Regions from separate parts of the Nonomuraea sp. NPDC050478 genome, predicted to be linked through region 2. Evidence: riboswitches for the same ligand, from Rfam matches in the RefSeq annotation. Region 2 holds a riboswitch; each other region holds the start of a gene.
What was found. A riboswitch is a leader RNA that binds a small molecule or an ion and turns the genes downstream of it on or off. The one in region 2 is predicted to bind cyclic di-AMP.
Positions count from the first base shown of each region.

Region 1: another riboswitch for cyclic di-AMP. It lies ahead of ACIBF7_RS13465 (C40 family peptidase); the one in region 2 lies ahead of ACIBF7_RS04360 (CHAP domain-containing protein).
Region 3: another riboswitch for cyclic di-AMP. It lies ahead of ACIBF7_RS34230 (glycoside hydrolase family 25 protein); the one in region 2 lies ahead of ACIBF7_RS04360 (CHAP domain-containing protein).
Region 4: another riboswitch for cyclic di-AMP. It lies ahead of ACIBF7_RS32225 (CHAP domain-containing protein); the one in region 2 lies ahead of ACIBF7_RS04360 (CHAP domain-containing protein).

Region 1 covers NZ_JBITHT010000002.1:1,171,727-1,178,713, forward strand. Annotated here, with positions in the region: gene ACIBF7_RS13450 (glycosyltransferase family 4 protein) at 1-979, opposite strand, end outside; gene ACIBF7_RS13455 (M48 family metallopeptidase) at 976-2,388, opposite strand; gene ACIBF7_RS13460 (hypothetical protein) at 2,385-3,206, opposite strand; gene ACIBF7_RS13465 (C40 family peptidase) at 3,291-3,839, opposite strand; cyclic di-AMP (ydaO/yuaA leader) riboswitch at 3,901-4,067, opposite strand; gene ACIBF7_RS13470 (NlpC/P60 family protein) at 4,378-5,352, opposite strand; gene ACIBF7_RS13475 (NYN domain-containing protein) at 5,437-6,759, opposite strand.
Region 2 covers NZ_JBITHT010000001.1:921,724-928,710, reverse strand. Annotated here, with positions in the region: gene ACIBF7_RS04375 (polysaccharide lyase 8 family protein) at 1-757, shown strand, start outside; gene ACIBF7_RS04370 (CBS domain-containing protein) at 948-1,385, shown strand; gene ACIBF7_RS04365 (ArsB/NhaD family transporter) at 1,382-2,668, shown strand; cyclic di-AMP (ydaO/yuaA leader) riboswitch at 2,881-3,029, shown strand; gene ACIBF7_RS04360 (CHAP domain-containing protein) at 3,043-3,717, shown strand; gene ACIBF7_RS04355 (APC family permease) at 3,879-5,738, shown strand; gene ACIBF7_RS04350 (TspO/MBR family protein) at 5,776-6,249, shown strand; gene ACIBF7_RS04345 (acyl-CoA dehydrogenase family protein) at 6,267-6,987, opposite strand, start outside.
Region 3 covers NZ_JBITHT010000007.1:302,445-309,431, reverse strand. Annotated here, with positions in the region: gene ACIBF7_RS34255 (family 20 glycosylhydrolase) at 1-2,088, shown strand, start outside; gene ACIBF7_RS34250 (class I SAM-dependent methyltransferase) at 2,078-2,578, opposite strand; gene ACIBF7_RS34245 (cupin domain-containing protein) at 2,694-3,074, shown strand; gene ACIBF7_RS34240 (MerR family transcriptional regulator) at 3,071-3,448, opposite strand; gene ACIBF7_RS34235 (hypothetical protein) at 3,520-3,897, shown strand; gene ACIBF7_RS34230 (glycoside hydrolase family 25 protein) at 3,941-4,711, opposite strand; cyclic di-AMP (ydaO/yuaA leader) riboswitch at 4,723-4,856, opposite strand; gene ACIBF7_RS34225 (bifunctional polysaccharide deacetylase/glycosyltransferase family 2 protein) at 5,080-6,987, opposite strand, start outside.
Region 4 covers NZ_JBITHT010000006.1:665,849-672,835, reverse strand. Annotated here, with positions in the region: gene glgB (1,4-alpha-glucan branching protein GlgB) at 1-44, opposite strand, end outside; gene ACIBF7_RS32230 (MFS transporter) at 186-1,709, shown strand; cyclic di-AMP (ydaO/yuaA leader) riboswitch at 1,917-2,065, shown strand; gene ACIBF7_RS32225 (CHAP domain-containing protein) at 2,079-2,753, shown strand; gene ACIBF7_RS32220 (hypothetical protein) at 2,824-3,018, shown strand; gene ACIBF7_RS32215 (DUF4328 domain-containing protein) at 2,988-3,233, shown strand; gene ACIBF7_RS32210 (phosphotransferase) at 3,230-4,570, opposite strand; gene treS (maltose alpha-D-glucosyltransferase) at 4,574-6,274, opposite strand; gene ACIBF7_RS32200 (alpha-1,4-glucan--maltose-1-phosphate maltosyltransferase) at 6,347-6,987, opposite strand, start outside.

The sequences.
Region 1 (6,987 bases), on a different contig from region 2:
GCAGCTCGACGACGGCACGGGCCGCGGGGGCCGGGTCCGCGCCGTCGACGACCAGGCCGGTCTCGCCGTCGCGTACGGCCTCGGGCGCGCCGCCCGAGCGGCCGGCCACGACCGGCAGGCCGGTCGCGGCCGCCTCCAGGAACACGATGCCGAGCCCCTCCACGTCGATCCCGCCCCATCGGGTACGGCACGGCATGGCGAAGACGTCGGCGGCGGCGTAGTAGCCGGGCAGGTCGGCGGCCGGGACGGTGCCGGTGAAGACGATCGACGGATGCCCGCCGGCCAGCTTCTCCAGCGCGCGCCGGTGCGGCCCGCCGCCGACCAGGAGCAGCACGGCGTCCGGCACCGCGCCGAGCACCTCCGGCCAGGCCCTGATGAGCCGGTCCTGACCCTTGCGCGGCACCAGCCTGGACACGCACGCCACCACCGGCCTGCCCGCCAGCCCCAGCTCCGCCTTGGCCGCCCCCGGGTGGAACAGGCCGGTGTCGACGCCGGGCGCGAGCCGTACCAGCTTGTCCTGCGGGATGGCGCGGGCCAGCCGCGCGCGCGTGTACTCGCCCAGGTAGGTGACCACGTCGGCGTGCGCGCCGATGCGGCGCAGCACCGCGCGGAAACCGGGCGCGCTCGCCCACGACGCCTCGTGGCCGTGGGTGAGCATCACCACGCGCCGCGCGCCCGCCGCGCGCAGGCGCGGCGCGAGCAGGCCGAGCGGCGCCGCCGCGCCGAACACGACGGTGTCCGCGCCGTGCCCGGCCACCAGCTCGGCCGCCGTACGGGCGACGGACGGGACGGGCAGCATGAGCCGCCCGGGGTGACGGACGACGGGGTACGGCTCACGGCGGTCGAACTCGGCGCACCCGCGCCAGGCGGGGGCGTAGACGACCGCGCCCGGGGTGCGCTGGGCCAGGCCGTGCACGAACGACTGGATGCCGCCCGGGCGGGGCGGGAAGTCGTTGGTGACGAAGACGACTCGGGTCACGGGCCGGGGACGCCGTTCAGCTTCGCCCAGGAGCGGGCCATCGCGATCCGTTCCGGTGCCGTGGGATGGGAGGCATAGAGCACATATTCCACTGCATCGGGCGACAAGTCGGAAATATTGGCTGTTGCCAGGCGTTTTTGCATCGCGGCGAACGTGACCGGATCCCGCGTCAAATTGAGGGCGTGGGCGTCGGCCCTGGCCTCGATGTGGCGGCTGACGAAGTTCTGCGCGGGGCCTGACAGGAACGTCGCCAGCGTCATCAACCCCAGGATCGCGCCCGCCGCGCGCCAGTCGGCGATCGACGTGACCCCGGCGCGCCGGCGCACCGGCCCGAAGACCAGGAACAGCAGGATCGCGCCGAGCGCCGCGCCCAGCGCGCCGACGAGCGTGCCGTAGAGCACGTCGTTCTCCCCCGCGTGGCCCAGCTCGTGCGCCACCACCAGCTCGACCTCGGGCTGCGGGGCCTTGAGCAGGTTGTCGTAGACCACGATGCGGCGGGTGGCGCCGAACCCGGACACGTAGGCGTTCAGCGCGGTGGTGCGGCGGGAGGCGTCGGCCACCAGCACGTCCTCCACCGGCACCCCGTCGCGCTCGGCCATCGCCAGCAGGTTCGTCCGCAGCGGGCCTTCGGGCATGGACCTGAAGTCGTTGAACACCGGCTCGAACACCACCGGGTAGACGAAGGAGGCCGCCACGGTGAGCGCGAACGCCCCCGCCGCGGCGGGGATCCACCAGCGCCTGAACCGCCGGGCCAGCGCCACCACCGCCACGACCATCACGCCCAGCAGAGCCGTGTTGATGGCGATGCTCTTGAGCCGGTCGCCCGTCCAGGACGCCCAGTCCTGCGTGGAGAGGCCGTAGTCGCGCAGCACGGTCTCGAACCAGACGCCGAGCGGCCAGCGCAGCGCCTCCTCGACGACCGTGAGCACGAGCACCCCCAGCAGGACCCGCACCCACCACGGCCCGCGCAGCACCCCGAGGATTCTGGCGCCCAGCGGGGTGGCGACGAGCAGGCCCGCGAACACCAGCGTCAGGCCGAGCGACAGGTAGCCGGGCATGCCGGTGGCCGCGTCGAACGCCTGCGCGCGGGCGATCTGCCCGGCGGTGAAGTCCGCGGCCGGGTCGGCGGCCACCTCCGGCGCCCCCGGCAGCGCCTGCCACGGCGTCGTCAGCCCCACCACCACGAGGATCCCGACCCCCAGCACGACCCCGGCCACCCCAGCCTGCCGCCGCCCCCTCCGGCCAGCCCCACCGTCCTTGGGCTCCGGCCCGCCGTCCGTTGGGGGCGTCTGTCCGTCATCCGGGCGCGGACCGTTCTCGTGGGCGGATTCGCCGCCGGATCGGGTCCCGGCCTGCTCGCCCGCGGCGGCGTTCCTGTCGTGGCCGTCGTCCACTTCGCGTCCTCTCACCCCAGCTGGTCCCGCATGTACGCGCGCCACCCCCGGGTCAGGCCGCCGAGCGTGAGCCCCCGCGCGGCGAGTGCCCGGTCGGTGCCGACACTCTGGGCATCACGGTAGAGCCTCACCAGAGTCCCCTCGCCCGCGCTCTCGGCCAGGAACCGACACGCCAGCCACGCCTCCTGGTACGCCCGCGCCAGCGCGTCCCCCCGGGAGCCGAAGTCACCGGCCCCGGGCAGCTCGTCCGGCAGCCGCCCCGCCCGCACCTCGGCCGCCAGTTCGGCCGCCGCCACGGTGACCGCCAGCCCCGCGTCCCGATAGGCCACGTAGTCGGCGAATCCCTCGTACAGCCAGCCGGGCAGCCCGTCGGTGCCAGCGGCGACGTGCGTGAGCTCATGGGCGAGCACCACGTCCCTGCCGGTCGGGTTGAGCCGCGCGAAACCCTCGGGCACCACGATCACCCGCCGCCCGTCGGCCACCGCCGCCAGCCCGCGCACGTCGGCGACGCCGGCCAGCCGCGCGGCCTGCTCTCCTGACGCGGGCACCAGCACCAGCGGGCGCACGGGCCGGCCCAGCACGCCCGACACCCGTCGCCCCGCCGCGTCGGCCCGCCGCGCCAGATCGGCCAGCAGCCCGGGATCGGCCCGCTGCCCGGCGACCAGCGCCCGCTCGCCGCGCGCGACGCCCAGCTCGCCCCGCCACAGCTCCCGCACCCCGGCCAGCTCGTCGGGCACCCCGGCGGACCACGACTCCGGCACCGCCCCGCCGGCCGCGGCCACGGCGAGGACCAGCCCCGCCACCACCGCTCGACGGCCCACGATCCCGGACATGCTGTCCGATGCTAGCGGCGGGACGCCCGTCCCACGCATCACGAAGGCCCCGCCCCCAGTCAGGGGCGGGGCCTTCGCGATCGGTCACAGACCGGGGCGTACCGCGCCGGCGAACGACGACTTGCGCCATCCGTTCAGCTTCTCGACGCGCACCGTCTTGCCCGAGCTCGGCGAGTGCACCATCTTGCCCTTGCCGATGTACATGCCCACGTGGCCGAGCCCGCGGAAGAACATCAGGTCACCCGGCTTCAGGTTCTTGTAGGAGACCTTCTTCCTGATGCCCGCGAACTGGCTGTTCGTCACGCGCGGGATCTTCACCCCGGCCTTCCGCCAGGCGAACTGGACGAGACCTGAGCAGTCGAAGGCGTGCGGCCCGGTGGCCCCGTAGCGGTACGGGTCACCGATCTGCTTCTTGGCCACCGCGACGGCCTTGTGGGCCTTCACCTTCTGCCGGGCCGCCTTCGCCTGCTTCTTGGACAGGACCTTCTTCGAAGTCGCCTTCTTGGAAGCAGTGGTCTTGACGGCCTCGACCGTCGTCACCGAAGCTCCGGCCGGGGCGATCACCGTGTCCGCCTGCGCCGCCGGGACGTGGAGGGCCAGCCCTCCGGCCGTCACGGTCATGCTGAGCGCCACGCCGCTGACGGCAAGGCGAGACAGACGGGGGTTCTTAGGGGAGGTAGACAGGATTGCTCCTTGAGTCTTCCACGAACGCCTACCGGGTTAGCTGACGGATTCGGGCCTGGAAGTCGCCCTACGGCGCGTCGCCGCGCCGATTCACCCCTGATCCCGCCCTGAAATGACGGGATCTATGGTTCCCCGGCTCCGTGCCTCCTGGCTGCACGGATTCGGCAGGCCACCACCCGGGTGAAGGTTCCCGGAGATGCGGCGGTGACCGGCAGATTCTTGTTCGTCCACGTCGCGGCGCCGGCGGCGCGGCGGCGATGGCCGGCGGCGGGCATGGAGTGTCCGCCGCGACGCCAGAACCTACGCCTGAAGTCATGGGCTGGCAAAGGCACGGTCAGCACATGACGATCTGACAAGCCCGCTGTCAGACCCGCGGATCCCTGCTGGCAAGCCAGTCCCGTTACCCAGATGTGACCATACTCACACTTGCCGCCCTGACGATGTGTCAGAGCCCTTCTGTCACATCAGTCACAGACGTTTCAACGGCTCACGGGCGTACCGCGCCGACGAGCCGGCGCCCGTACGCGGAGAGCGGGACGACCTTGACCACGTCACCGGTCTGCGGCGCGTGCACGATCTTGCCGTTTCCCGCATAGATGCTCACGTGGCCCAGCCCCTCGCTGAAGATGAGGTCACCGGGCTCCAGGGCGTCCAGCGACACCCTCCGGCTCGCGCCCCAGGCCCACTGCTGCCACGTCGTACGCGGCAGGGAGACGCCGGCCGCGCGCCACGAGGCCTGCGTCAGGCCGGAGCAGTCCCAGCCGCCGGGGCCGGTGCCGCCGAACTGGTAGGGCTTGCCGATCTGCGCGTAGGCGAAGTTGAGCACCGCCGCCGCGCTCCCCGAGGCGGGTCCGGTGTACTTGACGCCGGTGCTGTTCGGGTCGCCGACGCGGTAGGCGCCGAGGCGGTCGAGCAGCTTCTTCTGCTGGGCGATCAGCTTCTCGATCTCGGAGCGCTCCTTCTTGACCTTGTCGCGCTCCTCGTCGGCCTCGCCCAGAGCCCCCTGGGCCTTGTCACGCTCGATCTTGAGCCCGCGGTTCTCCCGGTCGAAGGCGGCCAGCCTGCCGGCGCGGTCGGCGGTCAGCCGCTCCGTCAGCGCCATCTGGTAGAGCAGGTCACCCGGGTTCTCGGCGGTCACCATGGTCGGCATCGAGGTCAGGTCGCGGCCCATCTTGTAGCCGTCGACGGCCATCGTGACGACCTGCTGCCGCAGCTCGGCGACGGTGGCGAGCTTCCGCTTGTAGCCGGCGTTGAGCTTGTCGTAGCGCTTCTTGGCGGCCTTGTAGTTCTCCGTCGCCGTGTTGTAGCGATCGACGACCTTGTCGGCCTTGTCGTTGAGCTTCTCGAGCTTGGCCTTGGCCTGACTGATCGTCGGTTGCGGGTCGGCGGCCACTCCTCCCGTGGGGAGAGTGATCAGCCCGATCACGAGACCCGCGGCCAGTGGCGCCCGGCCCAACCTCACAGCTCGCCTCCCAGGGGGAATACATCTGGGGCGAAATAGTACAGAAGTGGAAGGTGAGGTCTCACCCAAACACTGATTTGTAATCTAGGCGCGGCCGAGCCTGCGCAGCAGCAAAGCAGACGGAACGGGTCTGGCTCCCATGCGCCGGACGGATTCGGCCACCTCCCGGTCGGAGGAGACCACGGCCATGGCGCGGCCCGGCGGCTCGGCGCGTACCAGCTGGCGGATCAGGTCGTCGGCGATCTCCCCCGGCGCGCTGAACAGCACCCGCACCCCGCGCGGCGCGACGACCTGCACCGGCGCGTTCAGCTCCGCGCCGTCGAACACCACGGTCACCTCGACCCTGGTCTGCGCGACCAGGCCGCCGAGCCCGGTCATCAGCCGGTTGCGCTGGTCGGCCAGCGTGAGAGTGCCGTAACCGGTCTTGGTCACGTTGTAGCCGTCTATGATCAGATGGACCTGCGGCAGGGCGAGGAGCTGGTCGAGCAGCTGCGGGTCGTCGTCGGCCAGCGCGCGGGCCGGCACCCCCCGCACGCCCGGCGTCTCCCCGGCGACGGCGGCCACCGAGTCGGCGGGCCTGGAGATGGTGGTGGGCAGCGCCAGCTCCCTGCGCAGCCCGGCGGAGGCGTCCTGCAGCGCGTCGAGCAGCACCCGTATGCGGGCGTCCTCGATGCTGCGCCCCTCGCGGGCGGCCCTGCGCGAGGCTTCGAGCTGTTTCTCCACGTCGGCCAGGCGCTCGCGCAGCCGGCGCAGCTCGGTCTCACCGGCGCTGCCGGCGGCCGTGGCCGCGGCCCTGGCGTCCTGGGCGGTCTGTTCCATCGCCTCGGCCCGCTGCACGGCCGCCTTCGCCCGCTCCCGGGCGTCGTGGAGCTTGCGGCGCAGGTCGGAGTTCTCCCCCCGGGCGGCCTTGAGCTGCTCGCGCAGCCGGTCGACCTCCTCCTTGGCCGCCGACTTCTGCGCGGCGAGCTGCTCGCGCAGCCGCGACACGACCTCCTCGCGCTCCGCGCCCTCGGCGGCGGCGGCGTTCCTCTCCAGGTCGGTCCTGGCGGCCTCGATCATCTCCTCCCACCCCGGCGGGCGGGTGAGGTAGGCGGCCGCGGCGACGAGCACGGGATCGGCGGCGGGCGGGACGTTGCCCTCGGCCAGCGACGAGACGAGCTCCGGCCACCCGGCCGTCACGTGCTCCGCGACGGCCACGCGGAAGTCCTTGTCGTTCTCCAGCTGGGCGGCGATGGGCGCGCCGCCCAGGCGGGCACGCTTGCGCGGATCGAACTTGGCGATGCCGCGCAGCGGCGGCGGGACGGCGGCGGCGGGCATCGAGCCGAGAACCTGGGCGGCCAGGTCGACGACGTTGAGTCGCACCTGCTCGGGAAGCGGGCGAGACAGGCCTTCACCCGCTGAGCTCATCCCACTGTCCCTTCATGACATGCTCTTTCAGACAAGGGTACGGCTGCCGGGTACCTGTCCGTAACGGGCATCCTTTTCCGGGTAAGCGCTCGGTCCCGCGGCCGTTTCCACCCCCTGCCCCATCGCCGACCTGCGAGGCGTCACCTCGGGAACTCGGGCGCGTCCTCTCGCGCCGTCCGTGCGAGGCGAGCGGTTCCGACGGTGCGTGTGTGGCCCGTACCTGCGTGG
Region 2 (6,987 bases):
CGGCCGTTACGCGACCGCCGGCCAGCACCTGCGCGGGCTGGAGTCCACGGTGGAGGCGTTCAAGTCCTGGTTCTTCCTCGACGACGCGGTGGTCTGCCTGGGCGCGGGCATCACCGGCAGGGACGGCGCGCCGGTGGAGACCGTGGTCGACAACCGCCGCACCGCCGCGCTCCTCACCGTGGACGACGCGAACGGCTGGGCCCATCTGGCGAGGCACGGCGGCTACGTCGTCCGCGACGGCGGCGTGCTGCGCCGCCTGCGCGAGCACCGGCCGGGCGGCGGGATGACGCGCCCGTACGTCACGCTCTGGCTCGGTCACGGGCTGGACCCCGGCGACGCCCGCTACGACTACCTGCTGCTGCCGAACGCCACCGTGGCGGCGACCAGGGCCCGCGCCGCCGACCCCGGATGGGCGCGGGTGCTCGCCAACACGACCTCCCAGCAGGGCGTGCACGTGCCGTCGGCGGGGGTGACGGCGGTCAACTTCTGGCAGCCGGGCACCGCGGGCCCGCTGTCGGCGTCCGGGCCGTGCGCGGTGCTCGTCACCGAGCGCGGCGACGGCTCGGCCACCGTCACCGTGTCCGACCCGCGCCGCGACCTGACGGAGCTGACCGTCACCTGGAACCGCCCGGTGGCGGCGGTGACGGGACGCCCGGCGGCCCTGACAGGGGCGCGGACGGGACGGCGGCTCACGCTGACGTTCGGCCCGCTGCCGGACTCCGCGTCGGTCACCGTCCGGCCGGGCGGAGGCGGGTGAGATCTCGGGGTCTCTGACCGGCGGAAATTTCTCACACCCGGAGAGCCACGACGCGTGCGGCCCGAGTAGTTTTTCAGATCGGACCCCGGCCGTGATAGACGTCTCATGAGATGGTCTTGCAGGATTTGGCCAGCATGAGCTGGTAAGTCTGGTCGGCAGGTCCTAGATCCAACGAGTCAAGGATGTGCCCATGCGCGCCAGAGACCTGCTTGCCGACTATCCCGTCGTGACCCTTGAGACGCCTGTGCTCCAGGCAGCCCAGTTGCTCGCCGAGCAGGATCTGCCCGGTCTGATCGTCGAGAACGACGACCAGCTCACCATTTTGCCGGGCACGGAAGCACTGCGACTGGCCGTGCCGCGCTACATCATGGACGATCCGGCGCTGGCCCGGGTGGTCGACGAGGCGCACGCCGACGAGTTCCTGCGCGCGCTGGGCAGTCGTACGGTGCGCGAGGTGCTGCCCCGGGAGCGGCGGGAGCTGCCCGTCACGGATCCTGACGCGACCGTGCTGGAGCTGGCCGCGCTGATGGCGCGCACCCGCAGCCCGTTGGTGGCCATCGTGGACAAGGGCCGGTTGCTGGGTGCGGTCACGCTGCAGGCGCTGCTGGACAGGATGCTAGGCACATGAGCCCGCTCGCCTGGGCGAGCGTCGCAGTGTTCGTGTCCGCCTACGCGCTGATCGCCACCGAGAAGGTGAACCGGGTGGCGGCGGCGCTGGGCGGAGCGTGGGTCATGCTGTTGATCCACGCGACCAACGCCGGGTCGGCGTTCTTCTCCGAGCATGCCGGGATCGACTGGAACGTCATCTTCCTGCTGCTCGGCATGATGGTCATCGTCGGGGTGCTGAAAGAGACCGGCGTCTTCGAGTATCTGGCGATCTGGGCGGCCAAACGCGCCCAGGGGCGGCCCTTCCGGCTGATGGTCCTGCTGGTCCTGATCACGGCAGGCGCGTCGGCGCTGCTCGACAACGTGACCACGGTGCTGCTGATCGCGCCGGTGACGTTCCTGGTGTGCGAGCGGCTGGCCGTGTCGCCGGTCCCCTTCCTGATCGCCGAGGCGCTGGCCTCCAACATCGGCGGCGCGTCGACGCTGGTGGGCGACCCGCCGAACATCATCATCGCCAGCCGGGGCGGGCTGAGCTTCAACGACTTCCTCATCCACATGGCGCCCATGGTGATCGTGCTGGTCGCGGTGTTCGTGGGGCTCTGCTGGCTCATGTGGGGCCGGACGTTCCGGTACGACCCGGACCGGGCGCAGGAGGTCATGGCGCTGGACGAGAAGGAGGCGATCGCCGACCCGTGGCTGCTGTGGCAGTCGCTCGTCGTGCTGGTGCTGGTGCTGGCGGCGTTCGTGCTCCATCCGGTGCTGCACTACGAGCCGTCGGTGGTGGCGCTGCTGGGCGCCGGTGTGCTGGTGGCCTTCACCAAGGTGACCACGGAGAAGTCGCTGGCCGAGGTGGAGTGGCCGACGCTGGTGTTCTTCGCCGGGCTGTTCGTCATGGTCGGCGCGCTCGTCCACACCGGGGTCATCGACCAGGTCTCCAGGGCCGCCGTGGAGGCCACGGCGGGCCGGTTGGACGTGGCGACGATGGGGCTGCTGGGCGGTTCCGCCGTGGTGTCGGCGGTCGTGGACAACATCCCGTACGTGGCCACGATGAGCCCGATCGTGGAGGAACTCGTGGCGGCGCAGGGCGGCGAGTCGGCACAGGTGCTCTGGTGGGCGCTGGCGTTCGGGGCCGACCTGGGCGGCAACGCCACGGCGGTGGGCGCGGCGGCCAACGTGGTCGTGCTGGGCATCGCGGCCCGCAACGGCACGCCGATCAGCTTCTGGCACTTCACCAAGTACGGGTTGATCGTCACGGTCGTCACGGTGACCCTGGTGGCGCCGTATCTGTGGTTCCGATACCTGTAGAAACCCCCGCAAAGGTAAAATATTCGCCCCGAAAACCCCTATGCCGTAGGGGATTCCGTCGTCCGGGCCCGTTCCGCGCTTGCCCTTTCCCTTGCGCGACGATTACCTTCGAACCCATCGATGGCACGCGCTTGAGCAGCGCTTTTAGGTAAGCCCCCGCGCGTTGCCGATGAATTGCCGAGACCGCGCCCACCCGCGCACGAAGCGGGAACACGGCGCGGCCGCCGAATCCGCCCTCTGGCGGAACCGGGGACCCACCTTTCTCTGGGGTGAATCGGTCGCTCTTCACCAAGGGCGCACCGTAGGGCACTTCCACGCCCGAACCCGACAGCTAACCCGGTAGGCGGCATGGAAGCAAGGAGCAATCCCCGAGCATGGTCAAGCACATCTTCGATCGCATCCCGTCCACCTCCCGCCTGGCCCTGGGCGCCACCCTGGCACTCGGCGCCGCCTTCGCCGGCACCTCCGCCGCCGCCACGGCAGCCGCCGCCACCCCCTCCCAGCCCCACCCGGTCGCCCAGCAGCACAGCAGCGCCGGCCAGGCCACCGCCGTCAGCGCGAGCACCGTCCTTCAGGTCGCCGAGTCGCAGATCGGCGTCACCGAGGACGCCGCCGGCGGCGGCACCAAGTTCCACCAGTGGTACATGTCCTCCCCGCGCGCGGCCGAGACCCTGGCCCGCGACGGCGGCGGCACGCCCGCGCTGTACGCCAACGCCCCCTGGTGCGCGATGTTCGTGTCCTGGGTCGGCGAGCAGGCCGGCGCCCGCTCCACGATCGGCTGGGACGCCTACACCGTCACCCACGCCCAGTGGTTCAAGGACAACAACCGCTGGGGCAGCGAGGCCAAGCCCGGCAGCGTCGTCTTCTTCGACTGGGGCGGCAGCAAGAACATCAGCGCCGTCGACCACGTCGGCCTGGTGAAGAAGGACAACGGCGACGGCACGATCACCACGATCGAGGGCAACACCGGCAACGGCAAGGTCGAGGAGCGCATCCGGCCCGTGTCCCAGGTGACCGGCTACGGCTACCCCGAGTACAAGGCCGCCTGAGCACCTTCTCCGCACCCGTCATTCCTCCGGCGATCCGGTCAGGTCTTCCCTGACCGGATCGCCGTCGTCTGTGGCCCCTGGTCAGGACCGCGTTTTGACCGGCCGTTGGCCTGCCCGGCGACGACTCCGGGGGAGATCCAGGGGGTGGAAGCGCGTGCGACATGACGACGGTGCCCTACCAGCAGGACCCGGCCAAGACCAGGCGGTCGCCGCTCAGCGGGCGGCGGCTGCAACTCCGCCACGGTGAGGGCGACAAGCGGCACCTGACCAGCCTGCAAGGACTGTCGGCGCTGTCGCTGGACGCCCTCAGCTCGGTCGCCTACGGGCCGGAGGCCGCGGCGCTCGTCCTGGCCGGGGCCGGGGCCGCCGCCGTGGCGCTGACCCTGCCGATCACGATCGCCATCGCGGTCCTGCTGCTGATCCTCGTGTTCTCCTACAGGCAGGTCATCGCCGCCCACCCCGACGGCGGCGGGTCGTACGGGGTCGCGAAGGCGGAGCTGGGCCGCCGGGCGGGCCTGCTGGCCGCCGCGGCCCTGGTGGTGGACTACGTGCTGACCATCGCGGTCAGCCTCGCCGCCGCGGCCGCCAACCTGGCCTCGGCGTTCCCCGTCCTGCGACCGTACCTGGTGGAGACCTGCCTGGCCGGGGTGCTGCTGCTGACGGTCATCAACCTGTTCGGGGTGTCCGACAGCGCGCGGTTCCTCATGCTGCCCATGAGCCTGTTCGTGGTGTCCGTCCTCGGCGTCGTGGCGGTCGGCCTGGCGCGGTCCGGGCCCGCCGCCACCGTGGGGACGACGGAGCAGATCGTCGCCACCGAGGCGCTGACCGTGATGCTCATCCTGCGGGCCTTCTCCTCCGGATGCTCCTCGCTGACCGGGATCGAGGCCATCGCCAACGGCGTGCCCATGTTCCGCAAGCCCCGCGTCAAGCGCGCCCAGCACACCGAACTGATGCTCGGCGCGCTGCTCGCCACCATGCTCATCGGCCTGGCCGTGCTCATCCGCAGGGACCACGTGGTGCCCCGCGAGGGCGTGACCATCCTGGCCCAGCTCGTGGCCGGCTCGTACGGGACCGGCTGGGCGTTCTACGGCACCAACATCGTGGTCGCCCTCGGCCTGGGCCTGGCCGCCAACACCAGCTTCGGCGGCCTGCCGGTGCTGCTGAGTCTGCTGGCCAAGGACAGGCGGCTGCCCTCGCTGTTCGCGCTGCGCACCGAACGGCCCGTCTACCGGTACGGCGTCGCGGTGGCGGGCCTGCTGGCCGCCATCCTGCTGATCGCGGTGGACGGCGACCCCCAGCGGCTCATCCCCATGTTCGCCATCGGCGTCTTCATCGGTTTCACCATGAGCCAGGGCGGCATGGTCAAGCACTGGCACCGGCTGCGCCCGCCCCGCTGGCGCCGCGACATGCTGCTCAACGGGACCGGGGCTTTGCTCACCTGCGTGGCGGCCCTCGTGCTGCTGGTGTCGAAGTTCACCGAGGGCGCCTGGGCGGTCGCCATCGTCATCCCCCTGCTCATCCTCCTGTTCGCCCGGATCGAGCGCTACTACGGAGAGGTGGCGGCCGAGCTGGAGATCGGCGCCGTGCCGGCCAGGCCCGCGCGGCCGCCCGCCGCCGACCGTCCCGGCAAGAAGATCATCATCCCCGTCGGCGGGATCGACGCCGCGACCCAGCGGAGCGTGAGCGCCGCCATGGCCCTCGGCGGGGAGATCGTGCTCGTGTCGGTCTGCTTCACCGAGGAGTCGCGGCGCGCGCTGCACGAAGCCTGGGACCGGTGGGATCCCGGAGTCCCGCTGGAGGTCATCGTCAACCCCGCCCGCACGGTGATCCACCCCCTGCTGGACTACATCCGCCAGGTGGACGAGTCGGGGAGCTGGACCGTCGTCCTCATCCCCATCCTGGAACCCCGGCACTTCCGCTACCGGTTCCTGCACAACCAGCGTGGCCTCCTGCTGGCCGCCGCCCTGCGGGAGCGGTCGGACGTGGTCGTCTGCCTCCTCCCGTTCCACCTCCGCCCGTGAACGGGTTACCGGCCGGTTCACAGGGCACGGGAAGCGCATGGTCGTCACCACCGAATCCCGCCGCTGGGTCGCGCTGCCGGTCTTCCTGGTGGCCGTGGCCCTGGTCGCCGTCATCGGGTCGCTGGCCGCGTCCGGCGCCGGGGCCGAGTATCTGGCACTGGAGCGTCCCGCCTGGGCGCCGCCGCAGTGGCTGTTCGGGCCCGTCTGGACGGTGCTGTACATCATGATCGCCGTGGCGGGCTGGCTCACCTGGACGGCGCGCGGCTGGTCACGGGCGCTGACCGCGTACGCGGTGCAGCTCGTGCTCAACGCCGCGTGGACCCCGTTGTTCTTCGCCGCGGGCTGGTACGGCGTGGCCTTCGCCGAGCTGTGCCTGCTGTGGATCGCCATCGCGGCGACCATCGTGCTGATGTGGCCGGTCAAGCGGCCGGCGGCGCTGCTGATGGCGCCCTATCTGGTCTGGGTGACCTACGCCGGCGCGCTGAACCTGGCCATCTGGCAGCTCAACTGATCCCGGTCCTTGGGCCGTCAGACGAAGGCGCCATGGCCGGTGATCGCCCGGCCGACGATCAGGCTGTTGATCTCACGCGTCCCCTCGTACGAGTAGATGGCCTCGGAGTCGGCCACGAACCGGCCCATCCCGTAGTCGAGCACGATCCCGTTGCCCGCCATGATCTCCCGGCCCCAGCCGACCGCCTCCCGCATCCGGGCCGTGCAGTACGCCTTGGCCATGGCCGAGTGCTCGTCGCGGTAGACGCCCGCGTCCTGCAACTGCGCCAGCCGCACCACCATGCCGAGCGAGCTCGTGACGTTGCCCAGCATCCGCACCAGCAGGTCCTGGACGAGCTGGAACGCCGCGATCGGGCGGCCGAACTGCTCGCGCTCCCCGGCGTACTCCAGGGCCCGCTCGTAGGCGCCCATCATGCAGCCCACCGCCTGCCAGGCCACCCCGCCCCTGGTCTGCCGCAGGATCGTGGACGTGTCGCGGAAACCGCGGGCCCCGGCCAGCCGGTTGGCCTCGGGGACGCGGCAACCGGTCAGCGTGATGTCCGCGTTCTGGACCGTACGGAGGGCGATCTTGTTCTCGATCTTGGTGGCTTCGAAGCCGGGCGTGCCCTTCTCCACCACGAAGCCCTTCACCTGGCCGTCGGCCTCGTCCTTCGCCCAGACCACGGTCAGGTCGGCGAAGGTGGCGTTGCCGATCCAGCGCTTGGCGCCGTCGAGCACCCACGTGTCGCCCTCGCGCCTG
Region 3 (6,987 bases), on a different contig from region 2:
AACGCCTGCGCGCGCGACTTCGTCCTGCAGACCTCGGCCGACGGTCAGACCTGGACCGACGTCGCCTCGCTGCGGCGCGACACCTGCCCGCGCACCGACGTGATCGACGTGCGCTCCGCCGAGCCGGTCTCGTACGTGCGCGTGCACGGGAAGCAGCGCTGGGCCGCGTACGGTTACTCGATCTCCGAGTTCGAGATCTGGGACGGTCCGCCCGCCGCCCCCGAGCCCACGCTCGGCCTGCTGCCCAAGCCGGTGTCGCTCACCGAGACCGGCGGCGCCCCGTACACGCTGCACCGCAACACCCGCGTCCTGGCCCTCGGCGACGGCGCCCAGGCGCCCGCGAACCACCTGGCCCGCCTGCTGCGCCGGGCCACCGGCCACAAGCTGACGGTCGCCGCCGCCGGTCGCGGCCCGGCGCCCATCGTCATCGAGGTCGGCGCCGGCAAGGCGCCCGAGGGCCACGAGGCCGAGGGTTACACGCTGTCGGTGACCGCCGCCGAGGTGCGTATCCGTGCCGCCACCCCGAACGGCGCGCTCCACGGCGTCCAGACGCTCCGCCAGCTCTTCCCGCAGTGGGCCGAGTCGGGCGAGGTCGTCGGCGCCGAATGGACGGTGCCCGCCGTGGAGATCACCGACTACCCGCGCTTCGCGCACCGCGGCATGATGCTCGACGTCGCCCGCAGCTTCTACCCGGTGGACGAGGTCAAGACCTACATCGACGCCGCCGCCCAGTTCAAGGTCAACCGCCTGCACCTGCACCTGACCGACGACCAGGGCTGGCGCATCGCCCTCGACGACCCGGAGAGCAACCCGTCCGGCATCGACTACGGCGCCATCACCGAGGTCGGCGGCGCCACCGCGATGACCGAGCGGGGCACCGAGCCCGGCATCACCGGCTTCTACACCAAGGCCGACTACGCCGAGATCGTCCGCTACGCCGGCGAGCACGGGATGACCGTCATCCCCGAGGTCGACCTGCCCGGCCACGTCAACTCGGCGCTGCACTCCATCCCGCAGCTCAACACCCCGGGCGCGCGGCCGGCACTCAAGCCGGGCGAGACCACCGTCCCGCACAACGGCACCGGCGCCGTCGGCTACTCCTCCCTGGACGCGCACAGCTCGGTCACGTACGAGTTCGCCGAGCACGTGCTCACCGAGATCGCCGCCATGACCCCGGGCCCCTACCTGCACATCGGCGGCGACGAGGCGTTCTCGACCAGCCACGCGGACTACGTCAAGATGGTCGACGCCTTCACCGGCAACGTGCGCGCCCTCGGCAAGACCGTCGTGGGCTGGAACGAGTACGCCGGCACCGCGCTGCCGCGGGACAACGCGGTGGTGCAGTTCTGGAACGGCAACCGGAACGCCGTGGCCGCCGCCGTGAACGACCGCGGCGCCCAGGTCGTGCTCTCCCCGGCCGCGCACGCGTACGTGCCGCAGAAGCAGGATTCGCGCCAGCCCGAGGGCGGCACCTGGGCGTGCGGCGGGCCGTGCGGCCTGGACCGCCACTACAACTGGGACCCCGGCACGTACATCCCCGGCATCCAGGAGAGCAGCGTGCTCGGCGTGGAGTCGGCGGTGTGGGGCGAGTTCATCCGCCGCGTCGAGCAGGCGCAGTACTACGCCTACCCGCGTCTGATCGCCACCGCCGAGGTCGGCTGGACACCCCAGGACCAGCGGGACTACGCCGACTTCAAGAACCGCCTGGCGAAGATGGGCGGCAGGCTGACCGTGCAGGGCACGAACTTCTTCCCGACCGCCGACGTGCCCTGGCGGCTGGAGATCCTCGGCGGATCGGTGAGCACCCGCACCGGCCGGCCCACCGGCGCCTCCTGGACCCTCACCGCGCCCGGCCACACCGCCGCCGGCCTGGAGGCGGCCGTCACCTGGAGCGACGGCGTCCAGGAGCCCGTGACCCCGGCCACCACCAGGGAGGGAAGCATCCCCGGCATGCGGATCAACGCCGCCTTCACCGTGACCTCGGCCAGGACCTTCAGCCGGCCCGGCACCTACACCGGCACGCTGACGGTCCGCACGCCGGGCGGCGCGCCCGTCACCGGGGACCTGACGGTCACCGTCACGGGGTGAGCTCACCCTTCAGGCACAGCAGGAGACCGCGCGTCAGGGCGGTGGACGTGAAGCCGGACCCGGCGAGCGCGGCCCGGACCTTGACCGCGATCTCCTGCGCCTTGGCGGCGCCCGGCGGCTCGTAGAACAGGTAGAGCGAGCCGCCGGGCGCGAGCGCCTGCCTGACCGCCGCCAGCTCGGCGGCGGGGGAGCGGGTCCAGAAGACGTTCACGTTGACGGCGAACACCTTGTCGTACGGGCCGCCGGGCAGCCCGCCGCCGTCGAGCTCCGCCTGCTCGATCACCGCGGCGCCCGCCTCGACGTGGCGGGCGTTGCGCTCGCGTGCGGCCTCGACCGCCGTCGCCGACCGGTCGATCGCGGTGACGGAGGCGGAGCGCTCGCAGAGCAGTCCGACGGCGACGCCTCGGCCGCAGCCGATCTCCAGAACCCGCTCGCCCGGCCGCGTTTCCAGGGTCTCGACGGCCCACAGCAGCCTCTCCGGCACCTTCATGGCGGCGAAACTAGCACCGCGCCCGGTGTCCGCCTGCCGGACATAACGTTTATGTCAGCTTTTGTCCTGGCAAGAGTCATACGCCAGCTTGAACCGCGAGACACAGGAGCCGACCGTGCACCATTTCGCGATCGCCACCGTCGCCGAAGAGAGCACCGACTTCCGCCGGGTCCTGTGGACCGGGGAGAAGGTCCAGGTCGTCACCATGACCATCCCGCCGGGCGGTGAGATCGGCGAGGAGGTGCACGAGGACACCGACCAGATCCTCACCTTCGTCTCCGGGACCGGCGAGGCCCGTGTCGGCGGTGAGGTCCGTCCGGTGAAGGCGGGCGACCTGGTCGCCGTCCCGGCGGGCACCCCGCACAACTTCGTCAACACCGGCGCCGCACCGCTCGTGCTCCACACGGCGTACGGGCCGCCCGAGCACGCCGACGGCACCGTGCACAAGACCAAGGAGGAGGCCGACCTGGCCGAGGCCGGCGAGGTCTCGCGCTAGAAGGACAGGCCGGTCGGGAAGCGGCAGTCGCCGGAACGGCAGTCGGCGAGGCTCCGGGCGGCGAGGTCGCGGGCCCGGGCCAGCTCGGCGATCCTGGCGTCGATGCGCTCCACCACCGCTTCCAGCCGCCACCGCTCGCTCGCGCAGGTCGCGCCGCCCGCGTCGTGGGAGCGCAGGGCGCCGGCCACCTCGTCCAGCGTGAAACCCAGCTCCTGCAGGGCCTTGGCGGCGCGGATCCTGGACACCGCCGACGCGTCGAACACCCGGTAGCCCGACGGTCTGCGCCCCGCCGCCGGCAGCACGCCGCGGCGCTCGTAGAAGCGGACCGTGTCCACGCTGACCCGGGCCTCGCGGGCCACCTCGCCGATCTTCACACCGTTCTCCTCTTGACTCTGAACCTAGGTCCAGACTCTACGCTCCGGAAGTGACGGAAGGAGAGCACATCATGGACACCCCACCGATCGTCTGCGACATGACCACCGCCCGCGACACTCCCGAGGAACGGCTGGCCGAGTACCGGCGGCTGTTCGGCGAGGCGCTCACCGGACGCGAGCGGACCGCCGGGGGCATCCGGTTCCGGTTCCGCGCCGGTGACGGGGTCGAGGAGTGGGTACGGGATCTCGCCGCGCGGGAGAAGGCGTGCTGCGCGTTCTTCACCTTCGAGGTCACGGCGCCGGGTGACGAGGTGATCTGGGACGCCGCCGCACCCGATGACGCGGGGCCGATCCTGGAGGAGTTCTACCTGCTGCCGGAGACGGCGGTGGGCCCGGCCGAGCTGCTGCGGCGCATGGAGGAGCGTGGGCTCAGGATCCACCAGGGCTGAGACGACTGTGACGCCTCCCTCGCGGGAGGCGTCACAGAGCGGGTCAGGCCGGACGGCCCAGGCTGCGGAGCTGGTCGGGGGTCAGGGCGGAGACGTTGTGGTCGATCGGCTTGTCGGAGTACTGGTGGATGGTCCACGACTTCCAGTCCGCCGGCGGGGTGATCTCGCCCTTGGGCTTGCTGTAGTGGGCCACCCAGAGCGGGTACTCCGACAGTCCCGCGCCGTAGGTGTCGGCGAAGTGCCAGCCGCTGTAGAACAGCGGCGTGACGCCGGTCTTGGCCTTGACGTGCGACAGCCAGGCCTTGGCCCAGGCGTTCACCTCGGAGACGGACCTGCCGTTGGTCGTCTCCAGGTCCAGCACCAGCAGGTCGCCGGGCTTGGCGGGCTGGGAGTTCACCACCGAGAGGAAGTGCTCGGCCTCGGCGATCGGGTTGTTGCGCGGGTGCGCGTAGTGGTAAGCGCCGCGCACGATGCCCTTCTTGTCCAGCTCCTGCCAGTGCCGGGCGAAGGTCTTGTCGGTGAAGCCGGTGCCCTCGGTGGCCTTGATGATGCCGAACTCGGCCGGGCTGGCCTCCCAGTCGTGGTCGGGCTGGTAGTTCGACACGTCCTGGCCGTACGTGAGCTGGGCCGCCTGCTGCTGGGCGATGGCCGGGTTCGGCTCGACGGGGGCGGCGGCGCCGCCGGTGGCGGCGATGGCGGTGCCGGTCACGCTGGCGACGGCGGTGGTCCCCGCCAGCAGCGCGCCGGCGAAGGCGTACTTGAGACGGTTGCTGGGACGGTACTTCAGCGCAGCGGCAAGCCGAGGCTTGGGCATGAGGAAATGACTCCTTGCTTCCATGCCGCCTACCGGGTTAGCTGACGGGTTCGGAGTTGGAAGTCCCCTACGGACGCTGGCGTCCGATTCACCCCAGGAAGTGGGTCCCCGGCTCCGCGAGACGCGGATTCGGCGGCCGTGCGCTGCCCTGGCGTGAGGGGGACACCGTCAGGACAGCGCACGGTCCGGTCAATCGATGCGGCAACAGAGTTGAGGTATCACCGCGAATACGCAAAAGGTATATATGCAGACAAAAATATTGCAAGTATGACATATCCGGTTTGGAGGTTCGGACCCGGGGTAACACCCCCGAAACCCCTTGTACGTAAGGGAATCCGGCCTCCGGGTAAAATCTCCCGCCGGTGCCGTCACGGCGCCGCGAAAGTGCCCTGCCTGCGCACCGTGTGCCAGCGCAGCCGCACCCCGAGCAGCGCGGTCGCCACCGACTGGAACACCACCAGATACATCAGCTGCCGGTACACCAACTGCTGCAGCGGCAGCACCCACAGCGCCGACACCCGCTCCCGGTCCAGCCGCAGCGCGTACCAGCCCGCCGCCGCCTGCACCACCACGAACCCAGCCCACACCGCCACCGCCGGCAGCGGGTCGCCGACCGCCGTGTGGTAGACGGCCATCAGGTCCACCACCGGCGCCAGCAGCGGCAGCAGCACGTGGAACAGCGCCAGGTAACCCAGGCAGCGGCGGCCGAACGGACCCGGCTCGGCCAGCGCGCGGCGGTGCTTCCACATCGCCTGCATCGTGCCGTAGCACCAGCGGTAGCGCTGCCGCCACAGCTGCCCCAGGGTCGCGGGCGCCTCCGTCCACGCCAGCGCCCGCTCCTCGTACACCACCCGCCAGCCCGCCCGGCACAGCGCCATCGTCAGGTCGGTGTCCTCGGCCAGCGTGTCGGTGCTCACCCCGCCGAGCCCGACCAGCGCGCCGCGCCGGAACGCGCCGATCGCCCCCGGCACCGTCGGCATGCAGTCGAGCAGCTCGAACGCGCGCCGGTCCAGGTTGAAGCCGATCACGTACTCGACGTGCTGCCAGCGGCCGATGAGCCCGCGCCGGTTGCCGACCTTGGTGTTGCCGCTCACCGCGCCCACGCGGGGGTCGGCGAGCCGGCGCACGAGATGCCCGATCGTGTCCGGCTCGAACACCGTGTCACCGTCGACCATGACGAGGAACTCGTGGCGCGCGTGCCGGATGCCGGTGTTCAGTGCGGCGGCCTTGCCGGCGTTGTCCTGCCTGATCACCCGTACTCCCGGCAGCCGCGGCCCGGCGGCGGCCTCGGCGGTGCGGTCCGTGGAACCGTCGTCCACCACCAGCACCTCCACCGGCCCGGGGTACGCGGTCGCGACGAGCGAGCGCACGGTCGCGGCGATCCCCGCCTCTTCGTTGTACGCGGGCACGATCACGCTCACCCCCGGCGGCCGTTCCCAGGTCAGGGCCGGTCCCGGACCCCGGGAGCGCCGGGCGTGCACCCGGGCCAGCACCACCAGGAGCAGCAGCCGGGCCAGCGTCAGCACGCCGGTGGCGAACAGCACCCACCACAGCGCGTCCGTGAACGCGTTCGCCGCGCGCTGCGCCAGGCCGAGCGCGGCGCCGGCGATCCGCTCCGGCTGCGCGGCCGGCCGGTGCGCCGACGGCATGCCGAGCGCGGAGGTCAGCGTCTCGGCGCGGTAGCCGGCCCGGTCCAGCCGGTCGAGCAGGCGGCAGACGGCCTCGACTGTCTGGGCGCGGTCGCCGCCGGAGTCGTGCATCATCACCACCGCCCCGCGCCCGCCCCGCGGGAACGCGGCCCTGGCGATGCCGGCCGCGCCCGGCCTGCTCCAGTCCTCGGTGTCGAGGTCGGCCAGCGCGATCAGGTAGCCCTCGCGGCCGAGCATCGCCAGGGTGTCCCACTGCTCGCCGGTGATGGCGTCAGGGGTCGAGGAGTACGGAGGGCGGGCCAGCATCGTGTGCAGCCCCGTCGCCCCGGCCAGCGCCTTCTGGGTGAGGTTCAGCTCCAGCTCGGCCCGCCAGGCGGGGACGGCGGACAGGTCGGGATGGGTGTAGGTGTGGTTGCCGATCTCGTGTCCCTCGGCGACGATCCGGCGGGTCAGCTCCGGATGGGCGGCGATCTTCGAGCCGACCGTGAAGAACGTCGCCTTCGCCCCGTGCTTCTTCAGCGCGTCCAGCACGAGCGGCGTCCACTCGGGGTCGGGCCCGTCGTCGAACGTCAGCGCCACCGTGCGGGCCTTCGGGCGGGCGCCGGCCGGCTTGTCCCCGGTCAGGTC
Region 4 (6,987 bases), on a different contig from region 2:
TCGTGGTGCGCCCCGCCCGCGAGGCGGTCGAGCTCTGTCCTCATCGGCATGCTCCCAACACTGCCCTATGGCGACCGTCCATCTGTGGCACTGCCCGCATTCACCCCGACAATCACCGAAAGTGCGGAATCTTGGGTTTATCGGGGATTGACCTCAAGCGTGGTTGGGTTTTTAGCGTTCCATGCATGGACATACAACAGCGTGCGGGAAAGCGGGAGTGGATCGGCCTGGCCGTCCTCATCCTGCCGACCCTGCTGCTCTCGATAGACGTGACCGTGCTGCACCTGGCCGTGCCCGCGCTGAGTGAGGACCTCCGGCCCACCGGGGCGCAGCTGCTGTGGATCAACGACATCTACGGGTTCCTGATCGCCGGCTTCCTCATCCCCATGGGCACGCTGGGCGACCGGATCGGGCGCAGGCGGCTGCTGCTGATCGGGGCCGCGGCCTTCGCGCTCGCCTCCGCCGCGGCCGCGTACGCGCCGAGCGCCGAAGTGCTCATCGCCGCCCGCGCCGCGCTGGGCGTGGCGGGCGCGACGCTGATGCCCTCGACACTGTCGCTGATCCGCACCATGTTCCACGACCCCGCCCAGCGGACGACCGCGATCAGCCTGTGGATGGTCGGCTTCACCGGCGGCATGGTGATCGGGCCGCTGCTCGGCGGATCACTGCTGGAGACCTTCTGGTGGGGGGCGGCGTTCCTGCTCGGGGTGCCGGTGATGGCCGTGCTGCTGGTGGCGGGGCCGCTGCTGCTGCCCGAGTACCGCTCGCCCGCCGTGGGCCGGATCGACGCCCCCAGTGTGGTGCTGTCGGTGGCGGCCGCGCTCGCGGTCACCTACGGGGTGAAGGAGCTGGCCGCCGGCGGGGCGGGCGCCGTCGCGCCGCTCTCCCTGGTGGCGGGGACGGCGCTGGCGGTGGTCTTCGTACGAAGGCAGCGCGGGCTGGCCGAACCCCTGCTCGACCTGCGGCTGTTCGCCGAGCGGCGCTTCTCCGGTGCGCTGGGCACGCTGATGCTGGTCATCCTGGTGGGGCCGGGAATCGGCCTGCTGACGGCGCAGTACCTGCAACTCGTGCTCGGCCTGTCGCCGCTGGAGGCCGGGCTGTGGACGCTGCCCAACGCGGTGGCGATCATCTTCGGGTTCGTGGCGACCCCGGCGCTGGCGCGGCGGGTCCGGCCCGCGGTCCTCGCGGCCGGGGGACTGGTGCTCGGCGCGGCAGGGGTCCTGCTCCTCACCATGGCGGGCACGTCGGGGCTCGCCGCGCTGGTGACCGGGCAGACGCTGTTCTTCCTGGGCGGCTCGCCGCTGCTCGTGCTGGGCATCGACATCGTGGTCGGCGCGGCGCCGCCGGAGCGCTCCGGCTCGGCGGCGGCGCTGTCGGAGACCGCCCAGGAGTTCGGCGGCGCGGCCGGGCTGGCCGTCTTCGGGAGCATCGCCGCCGCCGTCTACCAGGCCCGCCTGCGCGTACCGGAGGAAGTCCCCGCGGAGGCGGCGGCAGCGGCCCGCGACACCCTGGGCGGCGCCATGGCCGTCGCGTCCGCTCAGCCCGCCTCTGTCGCCGCCACGCTCGCGGAGGCGGCCAGGGCCGCCTTCACCACGAGCCTCACGGTCACGGCGGCGGCCGCCTCGGTCGTCCTGCTCGCCGCGGCGATCCTGGCGGCCACCGCCCTGCGCCACGTCCCCCGGCTCGGCTCCTCGCCCGACGGTTCGTAACCGGATCGAAGGTAAAGAATTCGTGCGGGATCCCCCATGTCATAGGGGATCCCGTCGCCGGGGTCCGTCCCGCGCTTGCCCTTTCCCTTGCGCGACGATTACCTTCGGACCCATCGATGGCACGCGCTTGAGCAGCGCTTTTAGGTAAGCCCCCGCGCGTTGCCGATGAATTGCCGAGACCGCGCCCACCCGCGCACATGCGGGAACACGGCGCGGCCGCCGAATCCGCCCTCTGGCGGAACCGGGGACCCACCTTTCTCTGGGGTGAATCGGTCGCTCTTCACCAAGAGCGCGCCGTAGGGCACTTCCACGCCCGAACCCGACAGCTAACCCGGTAGGCGGCATGGAAGCAAGGAGCAATCCCCGAGCATGGTCAAGCACATCTTCGATCGCATCCCGTCCACCTCCCGCCTGGCCCTGGGCGCCACCCTGGCACTCGGCGCCGCCTTCGCCGGCACCTCCGCCGCCGCCACCGCGGCCGCCGCCTCCCCCTCCCAGCCGTACCCGGTCGCCCAGCAGCACAGCAGCGCCGGCCAGGCCACCGCCGTCAGCGCGAGCACCGTCCTGCAGGTCGCCGAGTCGCAGATCGGCGTCACCGAGGACGCCGCCGGCGGCGGCACCAAGTTCCACCAGTGGTACATGTCCTCCCCGCGCGCGGCCGAGACCCTGGCCCGTGACGGCGGCGGCACGCCCGCGCTGTACGCCAACGCCCCCTGGTGCGCGATGTTCGTGTCCTGGGTCGGCGAGCAGGCCGGCGCCCGCTCCACCATCGGCTGGGACGCCTACACCGTCACCCACGCCCAGTGGTTCAAGGACAACAACCGCTGGGGCAGCGAGGCCAAGCCCGGCAGCGTGGTCTTCTTCGACTGGGACGGCAGCAAGAACATCAGCGCCGTCGACCACGTCGGCCTGGTGAAGAAGGACAACGGCGACGGCACGATCACCACGATCGAGGGCAACACCGGCAACGGCAAGGTCGAGGAGCGCATCCGGCCCGTGTCCCAGGTGACCGGCTACGGCTACCCCGAGTACAAGGCCGCCTGAACGGCCTGACAACCGTCTCGGGTTGATCACGGATGGGTGCCGGGTCGGACACCCGGGTGCTTCCGGCTCGGTGCTCCACTCCCTCGCCGTCGGCGTCATCGTGGTCGACCTGCAGCGGGCCGCGTTCATCGACCGCGTGATCGCCGACCCGGCCGCCATCACGATGGAGGAGGTCGAGGCCAGTGACGCCCTCTACGCCCTCACCGGCATGGCGGAGCTCGGCCGCGCTCGGGGCTGGTCACGCTCTGGTGGGCGCTCTGGCTGATCGGCAACTGGGTGGCGCTCGTGGCCGGGCGGCTGTTCTTCAACGCCGAAGAGCTGGAGTCCATGGCGTCGGCGGCCAGGTTCGACGTGCTGAGCTGCGCGCTGATGCTGGTGGCGGCGGTGCCGGCGGCCCTGGTGGTCCTGCGGATCAGCAACGCGCAGGAGGCGCGGCGCCCCGCCGCTCCGGTGTCGCCCTTCGAGAGCCCGGCCGTCTAGCGGAAGGCGGCCAAGGGGATCGACACCCAGGTGGGGCGGTTGCGGGCCTCGTACACGACCTCGTAGACCGCCTTCGACAGTTCGAACGCGCGCAGCAGCGCCGTGTCGGCGGGGGTGATGACGCCTCCGCCCTCGGCGTAGCCCTCAAGGAACGCGGCCCTGTTGCGCTTGGCCCACTCCTCGGCCATCGGCTCCAGGCGGGCCGCCTCGGAGTGGTCCGCCAGCAGGTGCCTGGCCGCGTAGTCGAACGAGCGCAGCATGCCGGCCACGTCGCGCAGCGGCGAGGAGAGCGCGCGGCGCTCGGCCAGCGGCTGGCCGGGCTCGCCCTCGAAGTCGAGCACCACCCAGTCGGTGGTGGTGCGCATGACCTGGCCCAGGTGGTAGTCGCCGTGCACCCGCTGGACGCGTACCTCGGTGGTCAGCTCCTCGGCCCGGTGGTAGGCGAGCTCCAGGGCGGGCACGTGCTCGCGCAGTTCGGGGACCTCGCCCACGGCGCGGCCGAGCTGGCGCCTGAAGTCCTCGGCCATCCGCTTGATCTCGTGCGGCTCCATCACCTCCGTGCCGAACGCCTCGCGCAGCTCGTGGTGGACGCGGGCGGTGGCCGCGCCGAGCCGGCCCGCCTCTGCGGCGAAGTCGCCGCCCGCCTCAGCGGCGGGGAGGCCGGGCAGCGAGTTGTAGAGGTCGCGCACGCTGGTGAGCGCCAGGTCCCAGCCGTCGGTGGAGTTCGACAGGAACTCCTGCATGATCGCCAGCGTGGTCGGGGTCTCGTCGAGGTCGGTCTCGATCCACCCGTACGGCTGCGCGATGTGCGGCGCCTGCCTGATCGCGAGCGCGGTGACGATCTCCAGCTCCGGGTTGACGCCGGGGACGAGCCGGCGGAAGAGCTTGCAGATGTACTTCTCGCCGAACACCAGCGAGGTGTTGGACTGCTCGGCCCCCAGCACCAGGCTGCGCTGGTTGGTGTCGATCTCGACGCCGGGCAGGTGGTGGAACCGCACGCCCGCCCGGCCCGAGCCGGCCGCCATCGACTCCAGGATCCAGCGGGTCAGCTCGTGGTCGTGGACGGCGTCGTACACCACGCATTCCCCGTCGTCCGCCGCGTACGGCCCGATGAAGGCGTGGGTGAGGGTGTCGGGGAGCTCCCTGCGCAGGCCGAGCAGGAGCTGGTAGCGCTCGCGGGACCCCTCCTGCCACACCGACACGATCAGGTGGCGCAGGCTCGGGTCGCCCGCCTCGATGACGACGTCGGAGTCGATCGACAGCGAGTCGATCGGGCGCCCCTTGCCGCCGAACCAGCGTTGGCGTGCGATCCATGCGGCAAGGAGCTCCTCCAGCACGTCCTACTCCTCCTGGGTGTGGGCCGGCGGCAAAGTGAACCAGTAGAACCCATGCCCAGGGAGCGTCAAAAGATACGGAAGTTCGCCAATCGGTGGAAATGGCACGCCACCCATGGTCTCCACGGGTGAGACGCCCACGAACCTGCGCAGGTCCAGCTCCACCGGCTGCGGGAAGCGGGACAGGTTGTTCACGCAGAGCATGCGGTCGTCGCCCAGCTCGCGGACGAACGCCAGCACGCTCGGGTTGGAGGAGTTGAGCTCGATGAACTCGCCGAGCCCGAACACCGGGTGGCGCTTGCGGATCTCGATCATCCGGCGGGTCCAGTGGAGCAGCGAGCCGGCGTTCTTCTGCTGGGCCTCGACGTTGAGCCCCTGGTAGCCGTAGATCGGGTCCATGATCACCGGCAGGTAGAGGCGGCCGGGGTCGCAGTCGGAGAAGCCCGCGTTGCGGTCCGGGTCCCACTGCATGGGGGTGCGGACGCCGTCGCGGTCGCCGAGCCAGATGTTGTCGCCCATGCCGATCTCGTCGCCGTAGTAGAGCACCGGCGAGCCGGGCAGCGAGAGCAGCAGGGCGGTGAACAGCTCGATCTGGTTGCGGTCGTTCTCCAGCAGGGGCGCCAGCCGGCGGCGGATGCCGACGTTCGCCCGCATACGGGGGTCTTTGGCGTATTCGGTATACATATAGTCGCGTTCTTCGTCCGTGACCATTTCGAGGGTCAGCTCGTCGTGGTTGCGGAGGAAGATTCCCCACTGGCAGTTTTCCGGAATTTTCGGCGTTTGTGCCAAAATTTCGGAAATGGGGTAACGGGACTCCCGGCGGACCGCCATGAAAATGCGGGGCATCAGCGGGAAATGGAAAGCCATGTGGCATTCGTCCCCGCCGCCCACCGGGTCGCCGAAATACTCCACCACGTCCGAAGGCCACTGGTTGGCCTCGGCCAGCAGCACCCGGTCCGGGTAGAGCCTGTCGACCTCGGCCCGCACCCGCTTGAGGTATTCGTGCGTCTTCGGGAGGTTCTCGCAGTTGGTGCCCTCCTCCTCGAAGAGGTACGGCACCGCGTCCAGCCGGAACCCGTCGATGCCCAGGTCGAGCCAGAAGCGCAGCACCTCCAGCATCGCGTCCTGCACCGCGGGGTTCTCGTAGTTGAGGTCCGGCTGGTGATGGAAGAACCGGTGCCAGTAGTACTGCCCGCGCACCTGGTCATACGTCCAGTTGGACGTCTCGGTGTCGATGAAGATGATGCGGGCGTCGGGGTAGCGCGTGTCGGTGTCGGACCAGACGTAGAAGTCGCCGAACGGCCCCTCCGGGTCGTGGCGGGACGCCTGGAACCACGGGTGGGCGTCGCTGGTGTGGTTCATCACCAGGTCGGCGATGACCCGCATGCCGCGCTTGTGCGCCTCTTCGACCAGCCGTACGAAGTCGCCGAGGTCACCGAACTCCGGGAGGATCTTCATGAAGTCGGCGATGTCGTAGCCGCCGTCGCGCAGCGGTGACTCGTACAGCGGGAGCAGCCAGAGGCAGTCGACGCCGAGCCACTGCAGGTAGTCGAGTTTGCCGATGAGGCCGCGGATGTCGCCCGTGCCGTCGCCGTTGGAGTCGGCGAACCCTCTGATCAGCACCTCGTAGAAGACGGCACGCCGGTACCAGTAGGGGTCGCGTGGTTTCTCGTCGTCGAAGGTGTTGGGAATGGGTGTGGAGCTCATGAGCTCTCCTCTCGGGTGCTCATGAGGGAGGCGCTTGCACACACTGTTGAAGACTCCCCGCTGAATTCAGCTCTACCGTGGCGACGCTCGTACGGTGAGAAGGTGGGCCGGCTGGATGTGAGGGTCGAGACGCACGTAGTTGTTCTGTCTCCAACGGTACGACTCGCCAGAAAACTCGTCGTCCACCACGAACTCGGCGTTCCAGTCGAGCCCGAGGGCGGGCAGGTCGAGGTCTACCGTGGCCTCGTGCGTATGGTGCGGATCGAGGTTGATCACCGCTATGACGACGTCGCCCAGTCCGTGCCGTCGTGTGGCCGCGTCGTAGGCGCCGGGCAGCCGTTTGGAGAAGCAGATGATGTCCGGCTGGTCGACCCGGTGGAACCGTAGGTTACGCAATTCCTGCAGGGCCGGGTGGGCCCTTCTGAAGAGATTCAGGTGGGTGATGAAGGGCGCCAGGCTGCGGCCATCCCGCTCCGCGGTCACCCAGTCACGCGGCCGGTACTGGTACTTCTCGCTGTCGAGATACTCCTCGCTGCCGGGACGTACCGGCACGTTCTCCGCGAGTTCGTAGCCCGAGTACACCCCCCACGTCGGCGAGGCCGTCGCCGCCAGCACGGCCCTGATCTTGAACGCCGGGACCCCGCCGTGCTGCAGGTACTCGTGCAGGATGTCCGGCGTGTTGACGAACAGGTTGGGCCGCAGGAAGTGGGACG